DNA from 3 places in the Streptomyces sp. NPDC048331 genome. Region 2 is predicted to be linked to each of the others. Evidence: riboswitches for the same ligand, from Rfam matches in the RefSeq annotation. Region 2 holds a riboswitch; each other region holds the start of a gene.
The links. A riboswitch is a leader RNA that binds a small molecule or an ion and turns the genes downstream of it on or off. The one in region 2 is predicted to bind thiamine pyrophosphate.
Positions count from the first base shown of each region.

Region 1: linked by a shared signal. The riboswitch ahead of ACGFYY_RS27190 (thiamine ABC transporter substrate binding subunit) and the one ahead of thiO (glycine oxidase ThiO) in region 2 are both predicted to bind thiamine pyrophosphate.
Region 3: linked by a shared signal. The riboswitch ahead of thiC (phosphomethylpyrimidine synthase ThiC) and the one ahead of thiO (glycine oxidase ThiO) in region 2 are both predicted to bind thiamine pyrophosphate.

Region 1 covers NZ_JBICYT010000021.1:57,127-60,397, forward strand. Annotated here, with positions in the region: gene rlmN (23S rRNA (adenine(2503)-C(2))-methyltransferase RlmN) at 1-882, shown strand, start outside; TPP riboswitch at 941-1,050, shown strand; gene ACGFYY_RS27190 (thiamine ABC transporter substrate binding subunit) at 1,136-2,236, shown strand; gene ACGFYY_RS27195 (ABC transporter permease) at 2,332-3,271, shown strand, end outside.
Region 2 covers NZ_JBICYT010000034.1:35,752-39,022, reverse strand. Annotated here, with positions in the region: gene ACGFYY_RS33540 (thiazole synthase) at 1-310, opposite strand, end outside; gene thiS (sulfur carrier protein ThiS) at 316-516, opposite strand; gene thiO (glycine oxidase ThiO) at 513-1,694, opposite strand; TPP riboswitch at 1,692-1,803, opposite strand; gene ACGFYY_RS33525 (NAD(P)/FAD-dependent oxidoreductase) at 1,885-3,105, shown strand; gene ACGFYY_RS33520 (Rv2175c family DNA-binding protein) at 3,221-3,271, shown strand, end outside.
Region 3 covers NZ_JBICYT010000011.1:16,210-19,480, reverse strand. Annotated here, with positions in the region: gene ACGFYY_RS17690 (YibE/F family protein) at 1-1,145, opposite strand, end outside; TPP riboswitch at 1,218-1,363, shown strand; gene thiC (phosphomethylpyrimidine synthase ThiC) at 1,358-3,145, shown strand; gene ACGFYY_RS17680 (glycosyltransferase) at 3,269-3,271, opposite strand, start outside.

The sequences.
Region 1 (3,271 bases), on a different contig from region 2:
GAGCTGCTGCCGGACCTGATGAGCGTCATCCGGCACATCTCGTGCGACGACGACACCACCCGCAAGACCCTGTGGAAGCTGCACGACGGCACGCTCGTCGAGTCCGTGCTCATGCGCTACCCCGACCGGGTCACCATGTGCATCTCCTCGCAGGCCGGCTGCGGTATGAACTGTCCGTTCTGCGCCACCGGCCAGGCGGGCCTGGACCGCAACCTGTCCACCGCCGAGATCGTGCACCAGATCGTCGACGGCATGCGCGCGCTGCGCGACGGCGAGGTCCCCGGCGGCCCGGCCCGGCTGTCGAACATCGTCTTCATGGGCATGGGCGAGCCGCTCGCCAACTACAACCGCGTGGTCGGCGCCATCCGCCGGCTCACCGACCCGGAGCCCGACGGCCTCGGTCTGTCGCAGCGCGGTATCACCGTCTCCACCGTCGGCCTGGTCCCGGCCATGCTGCGCTTCGCCGACGAGGGCTTCAAGTGCCGCCTCGCCGTCTCGCTGCACGCGCCCGACGACGAGCTGCGCGACACCCTCGTGCCCGTGAACACGCGCTGGAACGTGCGCGAGGTGCTCGGCGCCGCCTGGGAGTACGCGGAGAAGTCCGGCCGCCGGATCTCCATCGAGTACGCCCTGATCCGTGACATCAACGACCAGGCCTGGCGCGGTGACCTCCTGGGCAAGCTGCTCAAGGGCAAGCGCGTACACGTCAACCTGATCCCGCTCAACCCGACGCCGGGCTCCAAGTGGACCGCCTCGCGGCCCGAGGACGAGAAGGCCTTCGTGGAGGCCATCGCCCGCCACGGTGTGCCGGTGACCGTACGGGACACCCGGGGCCAGGAGATCGACGGCGCGTGCGGCCAGCTGGCTGCCTCGGAGCGCTAGATTCCGCCTCCGTTCGACGCTATTCGGCCACGGGGTACCCTGTGGCCGAACCAATTTCATATTCCGACAGGGGAGCGCCACAGCGCTGAGAGTGCGGTATCCGTCATCCGCAGACCCTCTGAACCTCGCCCCGGTCATTCGGGGTAGGAAGTTCGGTCACCACTCTTGCTGTTGCGCCCTGCCCGGCGTCCGCTCTCGCAGAGCGCCGGGCAGGGCCGCGTCTTCTCCTGGACATCCCAGGAGGAATCAACCGATGAGCACCACCAAGAAGATCGCGGGCGTCGCGCTCGCGGCCGCGCTGGGCGTCACCACGCTCAGCGCCTGCGGCGGCGGCGACACCAAGGACAAGCCCGCCGGCGCGAGCGACGGCCCGAAGTCCAAGACCGTCACACTCGTCTCCCACGACTCGTTCAATGTGACCGATTCGGTCCTGAAGGAGTTCGAGCAGCAGAGCGGCTACACGGTCAAGGTCCTGAAGTCCGGGGACGCCGGCGCGGCCCTGAACCAGGAGATCCTCACCAAGGGCTCGCCGCGCGGCGACGTCTTCTTCGGCGTGGACAACACCCTCCTCTCGCGCGCCCTCGACAACGGCATCTTCACCCCGTACGAGGCCAAGGGCCTCGCCGAGGTCAAGCCCGAGTACGTGCTCGACAAGGAGCACCGGGTCACCCCGATCGACTCCGGCGACATCTGCGTCAACTACGACAAGGCGTACTTCGCCGAGAAGAAGATCGCCCCGCCGCAGACGCTGGACGACCTGACCAAGCCCGAGTACAAGAACCTGCTGGTGGTCGAGAACGCCGCGACCTCCTCGCCCGGCCTCGGCTTCCTGCTCGCCTCCGTCGGCAAGTACGGCGAGGACGGCTGGAAGGACTACTGGAGCAAGCTCAAGGCCAACGGCGTCGAGGTCGTCGACGGCTGGGAGCAGGCCTACAACGAGCGCTTCTCCGGCTCCGCGGGCGGCAAGAAGGCCAAGGGCGACCGCCCGCTGGTCGTCTCCTACGCCTCCAGCCCGCCGGTCGAGGTCCTGTACGGCGAGCCCCAGCCGGCCGAGGCCCCCACGGGCGTCTCCACCGGGACCTGCTTCCGCCAGATCGAGTTCGCGGGTCTGCTCAAGGGCGCCAAGAACGAGGAGGGCGGCAAGGCCCTCGTGGACTTCCTGGTCAGCAAGAAGTTCCAGGAGGACATGCCGCTCCAGATGTTCGTGAACCCGGTGACGAAGGACGCCGCCCTGCCGGAGCTGTTCACCAAGCACGGTGTGGTGGTCGAGAAGCCGGAGAACGTGGCTCCCGAGACCATCGCCAAGAACCGTGAGCAGTGGGTCAAGGCATGGACCGCGCTCGTCGTGAAGTAAGCGGTACCAAGGAGCCGGGCGTGGCGTCGGGGGGCGCCGCGCCGGGCTCCGGCCCCCGCGAGGGGGCGCGGGCGACCGCCGTGCGGCTCGCCCTGATGGCCCTCCCCCTCGCCTTCTTCGGGCTGTTCTTCGCCTACCCCGTCGCCGCGATCGTCGGGCGTGGCCTGAAGACCGACGAGGGGTGGCAGTTCGGCCGGTTCGCGGAGGTGCTGGGCCGCCCCGACATCGCCGACGTGCTGTGGTTCACCACCTGGCAGGCCTTCGCCTCGACCCTCCTCACGCTGGTGATCGCCCTCCCCGCCGCGTACGTCTTCGCGCGCTTCGAGTTCCCGGGCAAGCAGCTGCTGCGCGCCGTGGTGACCGTGCCCTTCGTGCTGCCGACCGTGGTGGTCGGCACCGCTTTCCTCGCGCTGCTGGGGCGGGGCGGGCTGCTGGACGAACTGGTGGGCGTCCGGCTCGACACCACCGTCTGGGCGATCCTGCTCGCGCACGTCTTCTTCAACTACGCCGTCGTGGTCCGTACGGTCGGCGGGCTGTGGGCCCAGCTCGATCCGCGTCAGGAGGAGGCCGCCCGCGTGCTCGGCGCCGGCCGGTTCACCGCCTGGCGGCGGGTGACGCTGCCCGCGCTGGCCCCGGCGGTGGCCGCCGCCTCGCTGATGGTGTTCCTGTTCACCTTCAGCTCCTTCGGCGTCGTACTGATCCTCGGCGGACCCGCGTACTCCACCCTGGAGGTGGAGGTCTACCGGCAGACCGCGCAGCTCCTGGACCTGCCGACGGCCGCCGTCCTGACCATGGTGCAGTTCGCCGCGATCGGCGCGATCCTCGCCGTGCACGCCTGGACCGTGCGCAAGCGCGAGAGGGCGCTGCGGCTGGTGGACCCGGGCCGCACCACCCACCGGCCGCGCGGCTGGGCGCAGCGCACGCTGCTGGGCGGGGTGCTGCTGACCGTCGCGCTGCTGATCGTGCTGCCGCTGGGCGTGCTGGTCGAGCGGTCCTTCGACACCCCCGGCGGCTACGGCCTCGGCTACTACCGGG
Region 2 (3,271 bases):
CCGAGACGACCTCCAGCTTGATCCAGTCCGTGCCGAGTGCCTCGCGGGCCAGCCGGGCCGTGAGGACGGCCTCGCCCGCCGTGAAGCAGCCCGCGGTGTTGGGGAGGACGGAGATGCCGAGCTTGGTCAGTACGGACAGGACGGAGCCCTGGACCGTGGGGTCCAGCCGTCGCATCGCGACCGTGGTGAGTTCGGTGCCGGAGGCGACGAGGGCGCGTTCCAGGACGTCGAGGCTCGGGGCCCCGCCCGTGCCCATGATCAGGCGGGAGGTGAAGGTCCGGCCGCCGAGGGTGAAGAGGTCGTCCGCCATGTCGGTCAGCCCCCCTGTACCGCGGTCAGGATCTCGACCCGGTCGCCGTCGCCCACGACGGTGGCCGACCACTGCCCGCGCGGGACGACGATCTCGTTGAGTGCGGCGGCGACGCCGGAGGGGGCGGTGGTCAGGGTGGCGACGACCGCGTCGAGCGTGGCGCCGGCGGCGACCTCGCGCGGCTCGCCGTTGACGGAGATGGTCATGCGTACGACTCCTGACGTTCGGCGGAGAACCGGCGGGGGGTGAAGGGGCGCGCGATCTCCGGTAGTTCGCCGGTGGCCAGCAGCTCGGCGAGGACCTCGCCGGTGAGGGGGGTCAGCAGCACCCCGTTGCGGTAGTGCCCGGTGGCCAGGTGCAGGCCCGGTAGGTCGGTCGGGCCGAGCAGCGGGGCGTTGTCGGGGGATCCGGGGCGCAGTCCCGCCCGGGTCTCGGTGAGGGGGAGTTCGGTGATGCCGGGGACCAGTTCGTGGGCGTCGCGCAGGAGTTCGTAGACCCCGCCCGCGGTGACGGTGGTGTCCCAGCCGAGTTCCTCGCTGGTGGCGCCGACGACGAGTTCGCCGTTCTCGCGCGGGACCAGGTAGACGTGGCTGCCCCGGACGACGGCTCGTACGGTCCGCGACAGGAACGGCGCGTAGGCGGCCGGCACCGTGAGTCGTAGGACCTGGCCCTTGACCGGCCGTACGGGGGCCACGACCTCCGGTGGTACGCCCGCCAGCCGGCCTGTGTACGAGCCCGCGGCGAGGACGACCTGGTCGGCGAGCAGCTCCGTGCCGTCGTCGAGAAGGGCTCCGGTCGCCCGGTCGGTGGTGGTGAGCAGCCGCTGCGCGGCCGCCCGGTGGATGGTGACGCCGGCGCGTTCGCAGGCGGCCAGCAGGGCGGCCGCGAGTCGGCGGGGGTCGACCTGGTGGTCGCCGTCGACGCGGAGGCCGCCGCGTACGCCGGGGGCGAGCATGGGTTCCAGGCGGCGGCATTCGCGGCCGGTGAGCCACTCGGACTCCAGGCCGCAGCGGCGCTGGAGGGCGTGCAGTTCGCGCAGGTGGAGGCGGTCGTCGGCGTCGAGGGCGACGGCGAGGGTGCCGCAGGCGCGGTAGCCGATGTCCAGGCCGCCGCTCGCCTCGGCGAGCTCGGCGGCGAACTGCGGATAGCGTGCGGAGGAGGCGAGGCCGAGGCCGAGCAGGGCTTCCTCGCCGTAGTGCAGTTCGGTGACGGGGGCGAGCATGCCGGCCGCGACCTGGGCGGCGCCGCCGCCGGGTGCGGGGTCGGCGAGTACGGTGCGCAGTCCGCGCACGGCGGCCCGCCAGGCGGTGACCAGGCCGATGATTCCGCCCCCGATGACGAGGACGTCGGATCCCGTGGCGGAATCCTTCCGAGATGAGTGCATGGGCGTCCAGCCCCTCCCTTCGCCGGCATGACCCGGATCAGGTTCGTACGGTCGGAGGCCGTCCAGCCTCCCTCTCAGCCCGGTGCGCCGGACTCCCGCGATAGGTACGGTGGCCAGACTAACCCGGCCGTGGATGGCGGGTAAGGCGGCACCTATTCCTGACGGAGCGTCAGGTGATTAGGGTGGCGGCGTGAGCGAGCAGACGGAACAGAATCAGCACGGCGTCGTGATCGTCGGCGCCGGAATGGCCGGCGTGCAGACCGCCGTGGCCCTGCGCGAACAGGGCTTCACCGGCCCCGTGACCCTGCTGGGAGCCGAACCCCACCAGCCCTACGACCGGCCCCCGCTGTCCAAGGCGGTACTCCTCGGCAAGGCCGAGGACTCCGCCTTCGACGTGGACTTCCAAGGCCTCGACATCGACCTCAGGCTCGGCGTCGAGGTCACCGGACTGCGTGCCGCCGTCCACGAGCTGGACACCGAGAGGGGACCGGTCCCGTACGGAACCCTCGTGCTGGCCACCGGCGCGGAGCCGCTGACCGTCCCCGGCACCGAGGACGTGCCGGGCGTGCACCTGCTGCGCACGCTGGACGACGCCGCCCGGCTGCGCCCGGTGCTGGCCGCGTCGCCCCGGGCCGTGGTCGTCGGGGCGGGCTGGATCGGCGCCGAGTTCGCCACCGCCGCCCGGGAGGCGGACTGCGAGGTCACCGTGGTCGAGGCGGCGGACCGGGTCCTGGCGGGGGCGTTGCCCGCCGAGGTCACCGAGCCGATGGCGCGCTGGTACCAGGAGGCCGGCGCGGAGCTGATCACCGGGGCGAAGGTCGCCGGGATCGAGGAAGGGCGCGTCCTGTTGGCGGACGGGCGGGCCCTGCCCGCCGGTGCGGTGGTGGTGGGCATCGGTGCGCGCCCCGCCACCGGATGGCTGGACGGGACCGGCGTGGAGCGCGGCTCCGACGGCTCGATCACCGCGGACGCGTACCTGCGGACCTCGCTGCCCGGGGTGTACGCGGTCGGCGACTGCGCCTCCTTCCCCTCCGGGCGGTACGGGACGCGGCTGCTCGTGCACCACTGGGACAACGCCCTGCAGGGGCCCCGGGCGGTCGCGGCGAACATCCTGGCCGGGGAACCGGCCCAGGTGTACGACCCGGTGCCGTACTTCTGGTCGGAGCAGTTCGGTCGCTTCGTCCAGTACGCGGGCCACCACGGTGGGGCCGACACCCTGCTCCTGCGGGGGGACCCGGCCGGCCCCGCCTGGTCGGCGTGCTGGCTGCGCGAGGGCGCGCTGGTCGCCGTCCTGGCCGTGGGGCGGCCGCGGGACCTGGCGCAGGGCCGCCGCCTGATCGAGACGGCGGTTCCGGTGGACCCGGCCAAGGTCGCGGATCCCGGGACCCCGCTGAAGTCGGCCACCGCCTGACGGGCCGGGCCGTCCCTCCGTTCCCGGGCGCCGGCGGGGCCGGATGGTCGGGGGTGGGACCCGGACGGGGTCGCTCAGGTACCGGCGGCGGAGCCGAGATGGCAGGCTTGTGCCTGTGACCGAGATTGACGCAAAGATCGATGCCCTTGTCCCCTCATGGCTGTAC
Region 3 (3,271 bases), on a different contig from region 2:
ACGTCGTCGAGTACGCCCAGCGATCCGATGATCACGCCTGCGAGCAGCAAACCGCTCATGTCGATGTCCGGGTACAGCCCGTGGATCAGCCCGGTGTTGTCGTCGGTGTTGCCGCTGAGGAACGCCCAGTCGATGAATCCCGAGCCGAGAAGCCCGATCAGCAACAGCGAGACGAGCGTGCCGAGGACGGCCACCGAGGTACGGGCGGTCAGCCCGTGGCACATGTAGAGCGCGATCAGCATGATGGCGCTCGCCCCGACCACCGCGACGACCAGCGGGTTCGAACCCTGCAGGATGGCCGGGAGGATGAAGAGGGTCAGCACGCCGAAGCTGACCACCAGGGCGACCAGCGCGAACAGCCCGCGCATGCGCCCGACGAGGACGACGGCGGCCGCGAAGATGCCGGCCAGCAACGCCATCGGAAGCTTGCGGTTGACGTCGATCACCGAGTACTGGAGGTCGCGCGGCGCGTCCGGCGCGTACGCCACCACCACCTCCTGGCCGTCATTCAACTGCCGTGGCGCCCCCGGCTGGACGATCTCCACGAAGGTGCGGCCCTTGTCCGGGCCGCTGCTGACCTCGACGGTCGCCTTCTTGCACTCACCGGTCTGCCGGCCCCGTGCCTGGGCGCCCTCCGGGTCGGAGGGGTTCTCGGCCGGCGGCGCCTGCGCGGCGTTCACGCTCTTGCAGTCGACCTGTTCGAGGGCGGTGACCACACCCTGCTGCGTCTGCCGGTCGAAGCCGACCCCCGTGCGCTCGTGGCCGGGGGCGCCGCCCGGCCAGAGCACCACCATGCCGACGAAGACGGCCGCCGCGAAGGGGATCAGTACGGCGGCGATGACCTTGCGCAGGTGCTTCGAGACGGGGGCCGCCGGGCCGTGTCCATGGCCGTGTCCGTGGCTGTGGCCGTGGCCGTGGCCGTGGTCGTGGCCGTGGTCGTGGGACCGGTCCGAGGAGCCCCCGCCGGCGTCCCCTCCGGAGATCCCGTCGGCATGCGGGTCGGCATACGGGTCGGAACGGCCGCCTGAGTGCGGGGCGAAGTGCCCGTCGGACGGTCTGGCGGACGGTTCGGGGCTCGCATGCGGGTGGCCGATGTGGCCATGGGTCTCTGTGGGCTCGGTGGGGGGCTGCGGCGAGGGCGTCACCAGCAGATCATCGCAAGAGATGAGGGGGCCCACTGTTCAGCACGCCATGGATGACGCTAGCGTGGGGGCACCTTTGCACAACGCGGGAGCTCGGAGCACCGGGCTGAGAGGACGCTGATCACCGTACGGGCATCACAGATGCGTACGGGAAGAGGCTGCGTCGACCGCCGAACCTGTTACCGGGTAATGCCGGCGTAGGGAGATCAGGTCTCATGACCATTCAGGACGCACGCACGCCTGCCGTCAGCCAGGACACCGACGGCCAGACCGAGCGCCAGCCCGGCTGGCACAAGGGATACCTCGCGGGCTCCCGCCCCGACCTCCGGGTGCCGGTCCGCCAGGTCCACCTCACCAACGGCAAGGACGTGACGCTCTACGACACGTCCGGTCCGTACACCGACCCGCAGATCGAGACCGACGTCCGCCGCGGCCTCGCGCCCCTGCGCGAGAACTGGATCATCAGCCGCGGGGACACCGAGGAGTACGCGGGCCGCCCCGTGCGCCCCGAGGACGACGGCATCAAGCACACCTCGCCGCGCGGTGGCCTCAAGAACCTCGACGCGGTCTTCCCGGGCCGCCCCCGTCAGCCCCGCCGCGGCCGCGACGGCGCCGCCGTCACGCAGCTCGCGTACGCCCGCCGGGGCGAGATCACCCCGGAGATGGAGTACGTCGCGATCCGCGAGAACGTCTCCCCCGAGGTCGTCCGCGAGGAGATCGCCGCAGGTCGCGCCGTGCTTCCGGCGAACGTGAACCACCCCGAGATCGAACCGATGATCATCGGCAAGCGGTTCCTGGTGAAGGTCAACGCCAACATCGGCAACTCCGCGGTCACCTCCTCCATCGAGGAGGAGGTCGACAAGATGACCTGGGCGACCAAGTGGGGCGCCGACACGGTCATGGACCTCTCGACCGGCCGCAACATCCACACCACCCGCGAGTGGGTGCTGCGCAACTCCCCCGTCCCGATCGGCACCGTGCCGCTCTACCAGGCGCTGGAGAAGGTCGACGGCCGCGCCGAGGACCTGACCTGGGAGATCTACAAGGACACGGTCATCGAGCAGGCCGAGCAGGGCGTCGACTACATGACGGTCCACGCCGGCGTCCTGCTGCCCTACGTGCCGCTGACCGCCCGCCGCAAGACCGGCATCGTCTCGCGCGGCGGCTCGATCATGGCCGCGTGGTGCCTGGCGCACCACAAGGAGAACTTCCTCTACACGAACTTCGAGGAGCTCTGCGACATCCTCGCGACGTACGACGTCACCTACTCCCTCGGTGACGGCCTGCGCCCCGGCTCGATCGCGGACGCCAACGACGCGGCCCAGTTCGCCGAGCTGAAGACGCTGGGCGAGCTGAACACCATCGCCAAGCGGCACAACGTCCAGACGATGATCGAGGGCCCGGGCCACGTCCCGATGCACAAGATCAAGGAGAACATCGACCTCCAGCAGGAGATCTGCGAGGAGGCGCCGTTCTACACGCTCGGCCCGCTGACCACGGACGTCGCGCCCGCCTACGACCACATCACCTCGGGCATCGGTGCCGCGATGATCGCCTGGTGGGGCACCGCGATGCTCTGCTACGTGACGCCCAAGGAGCACCTGGGCCTGCCCAACCGCGACGACGTCAAGACCGGCGTCATCACGTACAAGATCGCGGCGCACGCCGCGGACCTGGCCAAGGGGCACCCGGGCGCCCAGGAGTGGGACGACGCCCTGTCGGACGCGCGGTTCGAGTTCCGCTGGGAGGACCAGTTCAACCTGGCCCTGGACCCGGACACGGCCCGCGAGTTCCACGACGAGACCCTTCCGGCGGAGCCGGCCAAGACCGCGCACTTCTGCTCCATGTGCGGCCCGAAGTTCTGCTCGATGAAGATCTCGCAGGACATCCGCCGTGAGCACGGCGGGGACCTGAAGGCGGAGGAGATCCAGGCGGGCATGGCGGAGAAGTCCGCCGAGTTCGCGGCCTCGGGCAGCCGCGTCTACCTGCCGCTGGCCGACTGACGCACGCGGTCGTCGGGCAGAGCAGGACAGGCGGACGGACAGAGCCGCAGGACAGGCAAACGGCACAGCACAGCTGACGGCGAGGACCCGCGACCCTATGGGGGGAGTCGCGGGCCCTCTCCCTCA